2 regions of the Stenotrophomonas sp. Ker107b genome follow, and region 2 is predicted to be linked to the other one. Evidence: riboswitches for the same ligand, from Rfam matches in the RefSeq annotation. Region 2 holds a riboswitch; the other holds the start of a gene.
What was found. A riboswitch is a leader RNA that binds a small molecule or an ion and turns the genes downstream of it on or off. The one in region 2 is predicted to bind thiamine pyrophosphate.
Positions count from the first base shown of each region.

Region 1 (3,413 bases), on a different contig from region 2:
AAGTGCGGGCCGCACATCGAGCAGAAGTGGGCGAGCTTGTGCGCGTCCTTGGGCAGGGTCTCGTCATGGAACTCCTTGGCCTTCTCCGGATCCAGCCCCAGGTGAAACTGGTCCTCCCAGCGGAATTCGAAACGTGCCTTGCTCAACGCGTTGTCGCGGACCTGCGCGCCGGGGTGGCCCTTGGCCAGGTCCGAGGCGTGCGCGGCAATGCGATACGCCATGATGCCATCGTGCACGTCCTGCCGATTGGGCAGGCCCAGGTGTTCCTTCGGGGTGACATAGCAGAGCATCGCGGTGCCGTACCAGCCGATCATCGCCGCACCGATCGCACTGGTGATGTGGTCGTAGCCCGGCGCGATATCGGTGGTCAGTGGGCCCAGCGTGTAGAACGGGGCTTCACCGCACTCGCGCAGCTGCTTGTCCATGTTCTCCTTGATCAGCTGCATCGGCACGTGGCCGGGGCCTTCGATCATGGTCTGCACATCATGCTTCCACGCGATCTTCGTCAGCTCGCCCAGCGTCTCCAGCTCGCCGAACTGCGCGGCATCGTTGGCATCGGCGATGCAGCCCGGGCGCAGGCCGTCACCCAGCGAGAAGGTCACGTCGTAGGCCTTCATGATCTCGCAGATGTCCTCGAAGTGCGTGTAGAGGAAGTTCTCCTTGTGATGCGCCAGGCACCACTTGGCCATGATCGAGCCACCGCGCGAGACGATGCCGGTCACGCGCCGGGCGGTCAGCGGCACGTAACGCAGCAGGACCCCGGCGTGGATGGTGAAGTAGTCCACGCCCTGCTCGGCCTGCTCGATCAGCGTGTCGCGGAAGATCGCCCAGTTCAGTTCCTCGGCACGGCCATCAACCTTCTCCAGCGCCTGGTAGATCGGCACCGTCCCGATTGCCACCGGCGAATTACGCAGAATCCATTCGCGCGTTTCATGGATGTGCTTGCCGGTGGACAGGTCCATCACGGTATCGCCGCCCCAGCGGATCGCCCAGACGAGCTTTTCCACCTCCTCGGCAATGCCCGAGGACACCGCGCTGTTGCCGATGTTGGCGTTGATCTTGGTCAGGAAGTTGCGGCCGATGATCATCGGCTCGCTTTCCGGGTGGTTGATGTTGTTGGGCAGCACGGCACGGCCACGCGCGATCTCATCGCGGACGAACTCGGGGGTGATGATCCTGGGGATCGAGGCGCCGAAGGACTCGCCGGGATGCTGCTTCAGCAGTGCGGCGTCGCCGATCGCATCGAGCCGCTGGTTCTCGCGGATCGCCACGAACTCCATTTCCGGCGTGATGATGCCGCGGCGTGCGTAGTGCATCTGGGTGACGTTGGCGCCTGCCCGCGCACGGCGTGGCTGCAACCGCGCGGGGAAGCGCACCGCATCGAGCCGTGCATCGGTCTCACGCGAACGGCCGAATGCCGAGCTCAGGCCTTCCAGCACCTCGGTATCGCCGCGCTCGGCTACCCAGGCGGCGCGCAGCGCAGGCAGACCGGCGGAGAGGTCGATGGCGACAGCCGGATCGGTGTACGGGCCGGAGGTGTCGTACACGGTGACCGGCGCGTTCTCTTCGCCACCGAACAAGGTGGGCGTGCGGGTCAGGGTGATCTCGCGCATGGGCACCTGCAGATCGGGGCGCGAGCCCTGCACGTGGATCTTGTGCGAGCCGGGAATCGGCCGGGTGACCGATTCGGAGAGTTGCTGGGCCTGTTGCTGCAGGGCGGAGAGCTGTGCGTTCATCGAGGCATCGTCCTAGGTTCAATCCCCGCACAGGGACTGTGCGGTTCTATGCGAGGGATTCGCATGGGAGGGACGAAACGGCGGCGCTCGACGGACGGATCGCGGGCGGTCTCCGGGCGCGGTGGCCCTACGGCGCAATGCATCTGCAGATGCGAAGCTTCCCTACGCCGGTATCAACCGGATCAGGTTCGAAGGGACTGTCTCAACCTTGGCCACTGGGCCGCGGTACCCCCGCTTCGGGGCGAATTAGAGCACAAAGCGGCGCCCACGGGCGCACCGCCAAGCCGCACGCCAACGTGATCGGCCTGTGCATGTGAACAGAGCACCGACACGCCATGCACTACCATGCTGCAGCGCGGTATGCGGTGCGGTCAGGGGGTAGCCTCCCGATTGCGTGCACACCGCGCTCTGCTCGACGCCATTGACGTCCGTACTGACCGGCCTCGACCGGCTTGATCCGCCCCAGTCGTTGCCGTTGTGCCGCTGGAGATTGCAAGCCTCGGCTCGCCCCTACTGATCGGAGACACGCCTGCATGGTGTTCCGCATTTCCATCGCACTGGTCGCACTGCTGGTGCTGATCGCCGGCCTCGCGCCGGGCCCCTTCAACGAGGTCGTCCAGAGCGGCCTGTCCACCATCATCCGCAGTACCGGCTGGCTGTATCTGCTGGTGGTGTTCATCACGCTGTCGTTCCTGATGTACCTGGCCTTCGGCCGCTTCGGTTCGCTGCGCATCGGCGGCGAGGACGCCGAGCCTGATTTTTCCAATGCGAGCTGGATGTCGATGTTGTTCGCCGCCGGCATGGGCATCGGCCTGGTGTTCTGGGGCGCGGCCGAACCGATCTCGCACTTCGTGAAGCCACCGGAAGGACTGGCACCGCAGAGCATGGAGGCGGCGCGCGCATCGATGCGCTACGCGTTCTTCCATTGGGGCCTGCATCCGTGGGCGATCTATGCGCTGATCGGCCTGGCGATGGCCTGGTTCCAGTTCAACCGCAACGGCCGCGGGCTGATCAGCGATCTGCTGCAGCCGATCATCGGCGCGCATCACCGTGGCTGGATGGGCACGGTGGTCAACGTCGCCGCCGTGGTCGCCACGGCGATCGGTGTTGCCACGACGCTGGGCTTCGGCACGATCCAGATCGCGGCCGGCCTTGAGCGCGTGTTCGGTATCCAGGCCTCGGTGCCGGTGCAGCTGACCATCATCGCGGTGGCGTTCGTGCTGTACATGGCCTCCACCACCAGTGGCGTGCACCGCGGCATCAAGTGGTTGTCGAATTTCAATCTCGGTCTGGCGGCGTTGCTGCTCGCGCTGATCCTCGTACTGGGGCCGACCGGTTTCATCTTCGATACGTTCACCACGACGATCGGCTCGTACCTCAATTCACTGGTGACGATGAGCCTGCGCATGTCGCCGTTCTCGGGCAGCACGTGGGTGGCGGACTGGACGATCTTCTACTGGGCCTGGTGGATCGCGTGGGCGCCGTTCGTGGGCTCGTTCATCGCGCGCGTCTCGCGTGGGCGCAGCATCCGCGAGTTCGTGCTGGGCGTGGTGATCGCGCCGAGCGTGCTGGGCTTTTTGTGGTTCTCGGTATTCGGTGGCACGGCGCTGTGGTCGCAGATCTTCGGCCACGTGGATCTGGCGCAGGCGCTGGGCAATGGCTACGAGACGGTGTTGT
Region 1 covers NZ_JBSPHX010000002.1:1,165,668-1,169,080, reverse strand. Annotated here, with positions in the region: gene thiC (phosphomethylpyrimidine synthase ThiC) at 1-1,736, opposite strand, end outside; TPP riboswitch at 1,878-1,979, opposite strand; gene ACWV8V_RS14995 (BCCT family transporter) at 2,270-3,413, shown strand, end outside.
Region 1: linked by a shared signal. The riboswitch ahead of thiC (phosphomethylpyrimidine synthase ThiC) and the one ahead of ACWV8V_RS07125 (TonB-dependent siderophore receptor) in region 2 are both predicted to bind thiamine pyrophosphate.

Region 2 (3,413 bases):
TCCGGCTTGGCGTACTGGAACGGCTGCGAAGTGCGGAACAGAGCGGCACCCAACGTCAGCGCATCGCTGCGCACATACTTGACGCCCACTTCGGTCTGGCGCGACAGCACCGCGGGCAGGAACGTGCCTTCGTTGGAGGTCCAGAACGGCGCTTCCTGGCCGAGCGAAATGCCCCGCACGTAGCTGACATAGGCATTGAGCTCATCGGTGGCCTTCCAGACCAGCGCGGTCTGCGGCAGGAAGCGCGACAGGCGGCTGTGGCGCTCGGGGTTGCCACGCTTGTCATAGGCGCGCTCGTCCAGGCGGACAAAGCGGCCACCGGCCAGCCACTGCCAGTCGCCGAAGCTCATGCGGTCCAGTGCGAACACCGCGGTCTGCGCGCTGTCCAGACGCCGTGCGGAGGGGCCCGGCATCAGCGGCGACGGTTCAAACTGCGGCACCTGTGCATCGTGGATGTTGGCGGTGCCCACGTACTCGTTGACGTTGCGGCGCTTGTCCACGGTGCGCTCGAAACGGTCCGCACCCACGCTCAGCTCGTGCCGGACATCGCCGGTGGCGAACCTGCCGCGCAGTTCGCCACGGAATTCGAGGTTGCGGCGGGTGTCATCCGGGCTGCGGTAATCGTAGATGTCGTAGTCGCCGTTCGGCGCGAAGTAGTTGCCCGGCACGCTGCCATCGGCGCAGCCGGCGGCGTAGTAGCAGCCGTAGGCGAAGGCGACGTTGTCGTCGATCACCGAGCGGCTGTAGCTGGCCGATACCCGCGACTGCCAGCTCGGGCTGAAATCGTAGGTATGCAGCGCGGTCAGGTTGGTGCTGTCGATGCCGACCGGCCGCTGCCAGGCCTGGTAGCCCAGCATGTGCTTGCGGTCCACGCCGCGCGGCAGCTCGGTGGCGCCCAGCAGCTGATAGCCCGAGGCCGAGCGCTGCGCGCTGGTCTGGTAGTTGGCATCCACCTCCAGCTTGCCGCGTTCGCCGATCAGCCAGTCGGTGGCCAGCGAATAGAAGTTGCGGCGGCCGTCGGCGTGGTCGATGTAGGAATCGCTGTCTTCCCAGGCGGCATTGAAACGCACGCCAAAACGCGGCGACAGCCAGTGGCCGAGATCCACCGCGGTGTAGCGCGAGCCTTCCGAATCCGTGCCGAGGGTGACATTGCGCACCTCGGCCGGGCGCTTGCCCACGTAGTTGATGATCCCACCCGGTGCCATCACGCCCGCGGCGAGGCCGGCCTCGCCCTTGAGGATCTCCACCGACTGGATGTTCTCCAGCGCCAGGCGCTGCTCGCCGGTGATGGACAGGCCGTTGAAACGGTAGCCGGTACCGGTATCCAGCGGGAAGCCGCGGATCGCGATGTTCTGGTAGTAACCGACCGGCGCGTAGCTGTCGCCCAGCGAGGCATCGTTGCTGGCCAGTTCGGACAACGTGCGCACCTGGCGGCTGTCCAGCAGATCGCGATCCAGGACGTTCACCGAGGCCGGGGTGCTCTTCCAGTCACCCGCGCCGAAACTGCTGGTCTGCGTGGTGGTAGCTGCCGGCTGATGCGCCTGCACGCGCACGGCGGCGAGCTCGGTCGGCGAGCGCTCGGGCGCGTCCGCGAGATCGTTGGCATGAAGAGGCAGCGCGGCGCAGAGGGCGGCGGACAACAGCGTAGGGCGGAAGCAACGGTTCATTCGATTCGTCATCAGCTGGGGGAGACGAAGCGAAGGCACGCACGCGCACCGACCCATCACGGCGGTATGCCTGCTGCTCAAAGCTCCCTACGCCGGTGCAAACCGGATCAGGTTCCAAGGGACTCTCTCAGCCTGGTTTCGCCAGGCACCCCCGCTTCTGTGACTATTTCACTACAAACCGTACGGATTTGCGAGCCTGCCCTCAGGCGGCGGCGTGCAGCGCCTTCAGCAGGCCCTGCCCTGCCGGGGTGCTGAACCAGTCAGCATGCCCGAGCAGAAAGGTGTGGTAGGCCACGTCGGCATTGGCCGGCGAGTGGGTCACGGCCTCGAAATACTCCACTTCCGACAGTGCGAAGTCGAGCTGGACGACAGGCAGCAGATCGGCCAGCAGGTGCACGCGCTCGGCAGACAGCGGCACGATCTCGCGGTAGCCGGCCAGCAGGGCCAGCGCGATATCCACGCGCACGGCCGCCTCGCCGCGCTCCAGCGCCAGCCAGGCCACCGCGTTGCGTTCAATGGCGGTGGCCAGGTCGAACAAGGCACTGGTCGGTGAGGCAAGGCCAACATCGAGCACGGTCTCGACGACGTACGTATCGCCGTCCTGACGCCAGAGCAGATTGGACACATGCCAGTCGTTGTGCGCCCACAGGCGAGGCTCGGCCTGCAGGCGCTCAGCCAGCCCGGCGTGCCAGGGCAGCACCGCCCGCTGCAGATCGGCCTGCCAGTCCTGTCGCGCAAGGTAGGCCGCCAATCCAGGGCGATCACCCAGCCCGGCGTGAATAGCGGCAACCGGATCGACGACGCGGAGCAGATCATCGCGCGCGACCAGCAGGTGGGTGCTGCGCTGGGGTGCGTGATAGCTGGCTGACGCGCGGTGCAGTCGCGCCAGCATCCGGCCCGCCTCGCGCGCCTGCGCGGTATCGGTCAGCAACGTCCAGGACGGCGCGTCGCGATAAATGTCCTGGCCGCGGCCCACGGTATGCAGCTCGTAGGTCCAGCCCTCATGTTCGACCGCCGTTGCACCGTCGCGGTCATGCAGCACCTCGACCACCGGCACGCCCTGGGCAGCCAGGTGCTGGAGCAGACGGTGCTCTTCGGTCAGGCCGGCTGCGCTGCGGACGCTGCCATGGTGGCGCTTGACGAACACCCTGCCCCGTTCGCTCTGGACAATCGCGGCGGCAGACATCGGCCGCGGGCTGTGCCACAGCACCTGGCTCGCTTCGCCCAGCTGCGAAAACCGCTCACGCAGCCAAGTGATCTCGCGGTCGGTGATGGCGGGCCAATCGGCGGCCACCTCATCGTTGTTGAGGCCTTGGACGCGGTGGGTGCTGTTGCTCATGGGATAACGGGTCGATGACGGCGAAAAGGCACGCTGTCACCAGACAGTGGGCGCGGCGAGGATACCAAGCCGGGCCCACCGAGGGGAGCCGTCTACTCCCTCAGGGCGTGCTGTTGCCCTGCTTCGCGGCGGCCGGCTTGGCCGGCAGCAGTCGCGGTTGCTCGGCATACCAGTCGCGGGCGCCGGCAAGGTGCCATTTGCGCTGCTCGCCTTGCAGCTCGATGCCGGCCCCCAGCACGCCCCAGCGTATATACAGATCACCGCGACGCTGCGCATGACGAAGATCCAGCCGCGCCTGCAAGGACAGGCGTTCGTTCTCGGCCTGCAGGTCGTCTACGATCAGTTGGCCGCTGCGCCAACGCAACTGCCCACTGGCCTGCACTTCACCGGAATCCAGCATCCCGAGC
Region 2 covers NZ_JBSPHX010000001.1:1,562,513-1,565,925, forward strand. Annotated here, with positions in the region: gene ACWV8V_RS07125 (TonB-dependent siderophore receptor) at 1-1,667, opposite strand, end outside; TPP riboswitch at 1,735-1,830, opposite strand; gene ACWV8V_RS07130 (phosphotransferase enzyme family protein) at 1,870-3,006, opposite strand; gene ACWV8V_RS07135 (hypothetical protein) at 3,107-3,413, opposite strand, start outside.